2 regions of the Mesorhizobium marinum genome follow, and region 2 is predicted to be linked to the other one. Evidence: predicted binding sites of a transcription regulator. Region 2 holds the regulator's gene; the other holds the start of a gene.

Region 1 (4,278 bases), on a different contig from region 2:
ATGCCGGCCACAGCGAGCCCGGCCGGCCCGGACCCGCCGTCACCGGCGACCCAGTAGCCGGCAAGCCCGCCTAGGACGGCGGCGATGGACGCTGCGAGCGGCAGCGTCCAATGCCGGGCACTTGCCCTCGCGGCCGGCTTCGGCGCGGCGAACGGCACGACCGACGACGGCGTCTCGCGCTCCGCCCGGCTGGCCGCGATCATGCCCTCGACCGCGGCCACGAGCTTTTCGGGAACCGGTTCCGCCAGCAGGGGCGCGAGGGATGCCTTGGCCTGCGCCCTCGTCTCGATGAACAACGCCACCCGCGCGACCAGGTCGTCGTCGGTCTCCATGGCCTGCTCGATCGCCGCCATCTCCTCGTCGGCGAGTTCGCCGTCGGCGAATCGCATCAGCATGTCGTCAGAGAATTGTTCGCCGCTCATCATCCGGTCCCCTTGGCGACTGCAGAACGTTCCGGCGTCGCCGTTATTCCCGTTGCCTCGGCAAGATTGCGCCGCGCCCGCGCAAGCCGGCTCATCACGGTGCCGATCGGCACGTCCAGCACCTCGGCGGCCTCCTTGTAGGCAAGCTCCTCCACGCAGACGAGAAGCAGCACCTCGCGCTGTTCCTCCGAGAGGTCGTCGATCGCGGCGGCGACGCTTTTCAGCGTCAGACGCGTCTCGGCCTCGGCCTCTCCCGACCCGCGTGCCGCCAGTTCGTGGTGGGCGTCGATGTCCTCCTGCGGCCCGGCGGTCCTGCGGCGGCGCCCGTCGTCGATCCAGAGGTTCCTAAGTATCCGGAACATCCAGGCGTCGAAGCGCGTGCCTTCCTGGAAGGTCAGCGCGCTGGCGAGCGCCCGTTCGCAGGCCGCCTGGACGAGGTCGTCGGCATGGTCGCGCGACCGACAGAGCGAGACTGCGAACCGGCGCAGGTTCGGCAGAAAGGCGACGAGCTGGTCCTCAACGTGCTTTCCCGTCATCGTTCCTGGCAGTCCATCGAGACACCCGATTCACTTTTTCGGGAATAATCCCGGCACGGCCCCGTTTTCCCGCACAGTCCGGCGCGTGAGGGCGGACGGTCAACGGTTGACCGTCGGCCGCCGGAATGTGAGGAAATCGTGAGCATAGTCAACTCATTGCTGAAACCGCAGGCGCTTTGGCGATGACCACGCCCGCCGCGACGACGACTGATGCGATACGCTGGATGTGAGGATCCGACCATGACTGCCGACTGGCTGAAATCCCGAAAGCTTCTGCCGCTCTGGGTGGCGCTGGCGCTGGTCGCAGAGCCGCAGTTGTCCGGCAACGGGCTGCCCGATTTCGGCCCGGCGCCTTCCTACGCCGATGATGACGATGGAGACGATGGCGACGACGGGGACGATGGCGGCGGCGGCAGTTCGGGTCGGCCGGGCAAATCCGGCGACAGCGCCGGCGCCCCGGCCGCCAGAACGCCCCTTCCCAATCTTTTCCGCAAGCTGACCGACCGCCTGATGCCGCGCAACGAACGGCGGCAGACGCGTCCCCGGCGCAGCGAGCCCCTGCCCGACCGCGCGCCCGACGAGATCGTCGCCACCGGACTGACCGCCGCCCAGCTCGCGGCGCTCGAAACGGGCGGCTTTTCGGTGATCGAGCGGGCCGATATCGTCGGCTTCGGCGGCGAGGTTCTGCGCCTGCGCATTCCCGAGGGGACCGAGCTCGAGGCGGCGCGCGACGTCGTCGCGGCCGCCGCGCCGCAGTCGACCGCAGACTTCTCGCACTACTACCGGTCCGAGCAGGGCTCGGAATGCGCCGGGCCGGGCTGCGCATCCACCAGCCTGATCGGCTGGCCGGGCATGTCCGACCTTCCGGCCGGCTGCAGCGGTTCGGCCACCATCGGCCTCGTCGATACCGCGATCAACCCAGACCACGCGGCCTTCGCCGGCGGTCAGATCGAGGTCGTCAGGCTGTCGGACGCCACCCTGCCGGCGTCAGGAAAGCAGCATGGCACCGCGGTCGCCGCCCTTCTCGCGGGCGCCGCCGACAGCCGCGCACCCGGGCTCCTGCCGGGGGCGAAGATCGTCGCCGTCGACGCGTTCCACCGGGGCGGCCGGCGCGACGACCGCACCGGCGTCGTCGAACTCATCCGCGCGCTCGACCTGCTCGACCGCCGCGGCATCAAGGTCGCGAACATGAGCCTCGCGGGGCCGCCCAACGTGGTCTTCGAACGCCTGCTCGGGTCGCTGGCGGCGGACGGCATGGTGATCGTGGCGGCCGCCGGGAATGGCGGACCGAAGGCCCCCCCGGCCTATCCCGCCGCCTATGACGGCGTTATCGCGGTGACGGCGGTCGACCGCAACCGGCGCGTCTACCGCCGGGCGGCCCGCGGCGAACACATCGACCTGGCCGCCCCCGGCGTCGACGTGTGGACGGCGGCCTCCGTTTCCGGCGCCCGCACGAAGACCGGCACGTCTTTCGCCGCGCCCTTCGTCACGGCCGCCGCGGCCCTCTTGAAATCGGCCAATCCGGACGCCACCTCATCCGACATCGTCGCGGCGCTCGGCCAGTCGGCCGAGGATCTCGGCGAGCCCGGGAAGGACGCGACTTTCGGCTGGGGGCTGATCAATGTCAGCGCCGCCTGCGCCGCCGCCGAAAAGGCCTGACGGGCCGGCGATTTCCCGGCCGGGAATTCTTGACAGCCCAATCGCGAGCGCCTATCTCAGCGGCGCGTTAGCACTCACTCCAAGTGAGTGCTAACGTAGTCCGGCAGCCATGCCGGACGGAGGAATTTCAAACATCCGCACGAGGATAGAACCAATGGCTAAGTCCAAATTCCGGCCGCTGCATGACCGCGTGGTCGTCCGCCGCGTCGATTCCGAGGAAAAGACCAAGGGCGGGATCATCATCCCCGACACCGCCAAGGAAAAGCCGCAGGAAGGCGAAATCGTCGCCGTCGGCTCGGGTGCCCGCGATGAGGCCGGCAAGCTCGTCCCGCTGGACGTCAAGAAGGGCGACCGCGTCCTGTTCGGCAAGTGGTCGGGCACCGAAGTCAAGCTCGATGGCGAAGACCTTCTGATCATGAAGGAATCCGACATCATGGGCATCATCGGCTGATCGCACCTACCCTTATCACCTGAATTCAAGGGCTTAAGCCCAGGAGCTCACAATGGCTGCTAAAGACGTAAAATTCTCCCGCGACGCCCGCGAGCGCATGCTGCGCGGCGTCAACATCCTTGCCGACGCGGTTAAGGTCACGCTTGGCCCGAAGGGTCGCAACGTCGTCATCGACAAGTCGTTCGGCGCGCCGCGCATCACCAAGGACGGCGTCACCGTCGCCAAGGAGATCGAACTCGAGGACAAGTTCGAGAACATGGGCGCGCAGATGGTCCGCGAGGTCGCCTCGAAGACCAACGACATCGCCGGCGACGGCACCACGACCGCGACCGTTCTCGCTCAGGCGATCGTGCAGGAAGGCAACAAGGCCGTTGCCGCCGGCATGAACCCGATGGACCTGAAGCGCGGCATCGACCTCGCCGTCAACGAAGTCGTCGCCCTGCTCGGCAAGGCCGCCAAGAAGATCAAGACCTCGGAAGAAGTCGCCCAGGTCGGCACCATCTCCGCCAACGGCGACGAGTCGGTCGGCAAGATGATCGCCGAGGCGATGCAGAAGGTCGGCAACGAGGGCGTCATCACGGTCGAGGAAGCCAAGACCGCCGAGACCGAACTCGAGGTCGTCGAGGGCATGCAGTTCGACCGCGGCTACCTGTCGCCGTACTTCATCACCAACCCCGACAAGATGATCGCTGAACTCGAGGACGCCTACATCCTGCTCCACGAGAAGAAGCTCTCCAACCTGCAGGCCATGCTGCCGGTCCTCGAGGCCGTCGTGCAGACCTCCAAGCCGCTCCTCATCATCTCCGAGGACGTCGAGGGCGAGGCTCTGGCCACGCTCGTCGTCAACAAGCTGCGTGGCGGCCTGAAGATCGCCGCCGTCAAGGCGCCGGGCTTCGGTGACCGTCGCAAGGCCATGCTCGAGGACATCGCGATCCTCACCGGCGGCCAGGTCATCTCCGAAGACCTCGGCATCAAGCTCGAGAACGTGGGCCTCAACATGCTCGGCCGCGCCAAGCGCGTCCGCATCGAGAAGGAAAACACCACGATCGTCGACGGCGCCGGCAAGAAGGCCGAGATCCAGGGCCGCGTCGCCCAGATCAAGCAGCAGATCGATGAGACCTCCTCCGACTACGACCGCGAGAAGCTGCAGGAGCGTCTCGCCAAGCTGGCTGGCGGCGTTGCCGTCATCCGCGTCGGCGGTGCGACCGAG
Region 2 (4,278 bases):
CTGTGCCTTGATCTGCTCGAGCGCCATGGTGTTCTCCAACGGTTTTCAGGGGGCATCCTACACGGGTTGCATGCCGCTCGCCATCACGCTGGAAGCGGGCGCGCAACCGCTGCCGGGCGGCGATCGCGGCGGCCGGACGTCGCGCATGGCGCCGTGCGGGGTCGACATTCGCGCCCGGCTTGTGTACCGGAGCCTCCCCGCATTGCGGGACAGCTCTTCACGACATGGCCCGGAACCACGCGATGCGACCCGCAATCGGCGGCATAGACTTTGGCACTTCCAACTCGACGGTCGGCGTGATCGAGAACGGGCAGCCGCGCCTGGTGCCGCTCGAGGAAAACCAGGTGACGCTGCCGAGCGCGGTGTTCTTCAACTTCGAGGACGGCCGCGCCCATTTCGGACGCCGCGGCATCGCCGACTACACCGACGGCGTCGAGGGCCGCCTGATGCGGGCGCTGAAGAGCGTGCTCGGCAGTTCGCTGGCGCACGAGAAGACGCGCATCAAGGCGCGGTCGATGGCCTTCACCGACATCATCGGCATGTTCCTGGCGCAGTTGAAGGCGCGCATGGAAGCGCATACGGGGATGCCGGCCGGCCCGGTGGTGTTCGGGCGCCCGGTGCAGTTCGTCGATGACGACGCCGAAGCCGACCGGATGGCGCAGGCGCAGCTCGAAAAGGCGGCGCGGGCGCAGGGTTTCGCCGACATCGCCTTCCAGTTCGAGCCGATCGCGGCGGCGCTCGACTACGAGCGGAGCGTGGCGCGCGAGGAACTGGCGCTGATCGTCGACATGGGCGGCGGCACGTCGGACTTCTCGGTGGTGCGCGTCTCGCCGGAGCGGGCCAATGCCGCCGACCGCAGCGGCGACATCCTGGCCAACCGCGGCGTGCATATCGGCGGAACCGACCTCGACCGGCTGCTCAGCCTCGACCGCGTGATGCCCGAACTCGGCTACCTCTCGCAGACGCGCGACGGCAAGCGCAACCTGCCGGCAGCCTATTTCGCCGACCTCGCGACCTGGCAGCGCATCAACCTCCTTTACACGCCCAAGGCGAGCTCCGATCTCAGCCAGTTGCGCTACGAGGCGGCCAGGCCGGACCTGGTCGACCGGCTGATCGCCATCGTCGAACACCGCTGGGGGCACGCGCTGGCCGGGCATGTGGAACGCGCCAGGATCGCGCTGACGACCGCGCCTTCCGCGCGCGTCGCGGTGTCCGTGCCCGGCGCGGAGTTCGGCGTCGAGCTGTCGCGCGAGGGCTTCGAGGCGACGGTGCACGGCACGGCGGAGCGCGTGGCGGACACGGTGACGGCGACGCTGCGCGACGCGGGGCTTGCGGGCGGCGACATCGCCACGGTGTTCCTGACCGGTGGATCGACCTCGACGCCGCTGGCGCGGCGCACGATCCTCGGCCTCGTGCCGCAGGCGCGGGTGGTCGAGGGCGACGTGTTCGGCAGCGTCGGGCTGGGGCTGGCGCTCGACGCCAGGCGCAAGTTCGGCTGAGGCGCGCGCCGGCGGCAGACTCGCCTATCTACCTTCAGCGCAGCATGCGCGAGACGATCTGCGCGGTATAGTCGACCATCGGCACGATCCGCGCGTAGTTGAGCCGGGTCGGGCCGATGACGCCGAGCGCGCCGATGACGCGGGCGTCCTTGTCGCGGTAGGGCGCGACGACCAGCGACGAGCCCGACAGCGAGAACAGCTTGTTCTCCGAGCCGATGAAGATGCGCACGCCCGAGCCCTGCTCGGCCAGCCCGAGCAGCTGGATGAGGCCGTCCTGGGTCTCGAGGTCCTCGAACAGGCGGCGCAGCAATTCGAGATCGGCCTGCGCTGTGATGTTCTCGAGCAGGTTGGCGCGTCCCCGCACGATGAGCCGCGCCGGCAGGCCGCTCTCGTTGCCTGCCCAGACCGCGAGACCCTTCTCGACGAGCCCCTGAGACAGCGCGTCGAGCGCGGTCCGCGTCTCCTCCTGGATGCGCGACAGCTCGGTGCGCGCCTCGGCCAGCGTCCGCCCGCGGATATGCGCGTTGAGGAAGTTCGAGGCCTCGTGCAATTGCGACGCGGTGGTGCCGGCCGGCAGGTCGACGACGCGGTTTTCGACGTCGCCGTTCTGCGAAACCAGCACGACCAGCGCGCGCGTCGGCTCGAGCGGGATGAACTCGATGTGCTTCAGCGCCACCTCGTTGGTGGCGGTGACGACGAGGCCGGCGCCACGCGACATGCCCGACAGCATCTGGCTGGCCTCGGTCAGCATCTGTTCCAGCGTCGCGCCGCTGCCCGACGCCTTGACCTGGGCCTCGATGACGCGGCGTTCCTCCTCGGAGAGGTCGCCGAGCTCCATGAAGGCGTCGACGAAGAAGCGCAGCCCCTGCTGCGTCGGCAGGCGGCCGGCGGAGACGTGCGGCGCGTAGATGAGGCCGAGCTGCTCGAGGTCGCTCATCACGTTGCGCACGGTGGCCGGCGAGAGCGAGGAAGGCAGCATGCGCGACAGGTTGCGCGAGCCGACCGGCTCGCCGTCCCGGAGATACGATTCGACGATGCGCCGAAAGATGTCGCGCGAGCGCATGTCGAGCGATTGCAGGGCGGGGTCGATCAAGGCCTTCGTCATGGTTCGCCTCCGGGTCCCAGATATAGACAGCCGGAGAAGGAACGCAAAGTCTTGGTAAGCATGCCCCACGGGCATGGTGGAAAGCCCGGGTTTTCCTTTGCGCTGCCGGCGGGCGGCGGGTAAAAGCCGCGCAAGACAGAAATTCAGCCCACGGAAAGAGCCTCAATGCGTCCATCCAAGCGCCAGTTCGACGAAATGCGCGCCATTTCCTTCGAGCGCAACGTCTCCAAGCATGCGGAGGGGTCGTGCCTGGTGAAGTTCGGCGACACGCATGTCCTGTGCACGGCGAGCCTGGAGGAGAAGGTGCCAGGCTGGATGAGGAATTCCGGCAAGGGCTGGGTGACGGCGGAATACGGCATGCTGCCGCGCTCGACCGGCGAGCGCATGCGGCGCGAGGCCTCGGCCGGCAAGCAGGGCGGCCGCACGCTGGAGATCCAGCGGCTGATCGGGCGATCCCTGCGCGCCGTCGTCGATCTCGGCGCGCTCGGCGAGCAGCAGATCACGGTCGACTGCGACGTGATCCAGGCCGACGGCGGCACCCGCACCGCCTCGATCACCGGCGGCTGGGTGGCGCTCCACGACTGCCTGCGCTGGATGGAGGCGCGCCAGATGGTGAGCGTGCAGAAGGTGCTGCGCGACCACGTCGCGGCGATCTCCTGCGGCATCCATGACGGACAGGCAGTGCTCGACCTCGACTATGTCGAGGATTCGGCGGCCGGAACGGATGCCAATTTCGTCATGACCGGCAAGGGCGGCATCGTCGAGATCCAGGGCACAGCCGAAGGGGTGCCGTTCTCGGAAGAAGAATTCGCCACGCTGATGGGGCTCGCCAAGAAGGGCATTTCACGGCTGGTCAGCCTGCAGCAGATGGCGGTCGCCTAGAAAGCCATCATGGCTGCGCGCTGCCACACACCCCTCCGGCCTGCCGGCCATCTGCCCCTCAAGGGGGAAGATCAGCCTTCAGTTCGGTCGCGAGGTTTCCGGCCATGAAACCCTCCGCAATCCTCGAATCGGCGCTCTACGTGACCGACCTCGATGCGGCGGAGGCGTTCTATCGCGACGTGATCGGGCTGGAGCGGATCGCCGGGGTCGACGGCCGGCACGTCTTCTTCCGCTGCGGGCAGGGCGTGCTCCTGCTGTTCAACGCCGACGCGACCAGGCACCAGCCGCCGCCTGACGCAAGACTGCCGGTGCCCAAGCACGGCACCGCCGGCGAGGGGCATCTGTGCTTCGCCGCAAGCGCCGGCGAGATCGAGCAATGGAAGCGCGCGCTGACGCAGCGCGGCGTCGCGGTCGAGGCCGACTTCGAATGGCCGAGCGGCGGTCGCTCGATCTATTTCCGCGATCCGTCCGGCAATTCGATCGAGTTCGCCGAACCGAAAATCTGGGGTTATTAGATGCGGCCACTGGAAGGCAGGAAGATCGTCGTCGCCAGCCACAATGCCGGCAAGCTCCGTGAGTTCGCCGACCTGATGGGGCCGTTCGGCCTGGAGGCGAAATCGGCCAAGGAATACGGCCTGCCCGAGCCAGAAGAGACCGGCACCACCTTCGAGCAGAACGCCTACATCAAGGCCTTCGCGGCCGCCGGCGCGACCGGGCTGCCGGCATTGTCGGACGATTCCGGGCTGGTGATCGACGCGCTCGGCGGACAGCCCGGCGTCTACACCGCCAACT

What was found. The regulator HrcA, encoded in region 2, represses chaperone genes, less so after heat shock. The targets are predictions, from matches to a motif close to GTTAGCACTCNCNNNNNGNGAGTGCTAAC.
Region 1: groES (co-chaperone GroES) is a predicted target of HrcA. The motif match lies at 2,684-2,712, and genes of this name have one in related genera.

The regions. Positions count from the first base shown of each region.
Region 1 is NZ_JBFOCI010000003.1:526,864-531,141, forward strand. It holds gene ABUE31_RS13365 (anti-sigma factor family protein) at 1-422, opposite strand, end outside; gene ABUE31_RS13370 (RNA polymerase sigma factor) at 422-958, opposite strand; gene ABUE31_RS13375 (S8 family serine peptidase) at 1,199-2,617, shown strand; gene groES (co-chaperone GroES) at 2,772-3,068, shown strand; gene groL (chaperonin GroEL) at 3,121-4,278, shown strand, end outside.
Region 2 is NZ_JBFOCI010000004.1:154,281-158,558, reverse strand. It holds gene ABUE31_RS14460 (hypothetical protein) at 1-27, opposite strand, end outside; gene ABUE31_RS14455 (Hsp70 family protein) at 243-1,499, shown strand; gene hrcA (heat-inducible transcriptional repressor HrcA) at 1,534-2,604, opposite strand; gene rph (ribonuclease PH) at 2,770-3,486, shown strand; gene ABUE31_RS14440 (VOC family protein) at 3,591-4,001, shown strand; gene rdgB (RdgB/HAM1 family non-canonical purine NTP pyrophosphatase) at 4,002-4,278, shown strand, end outside.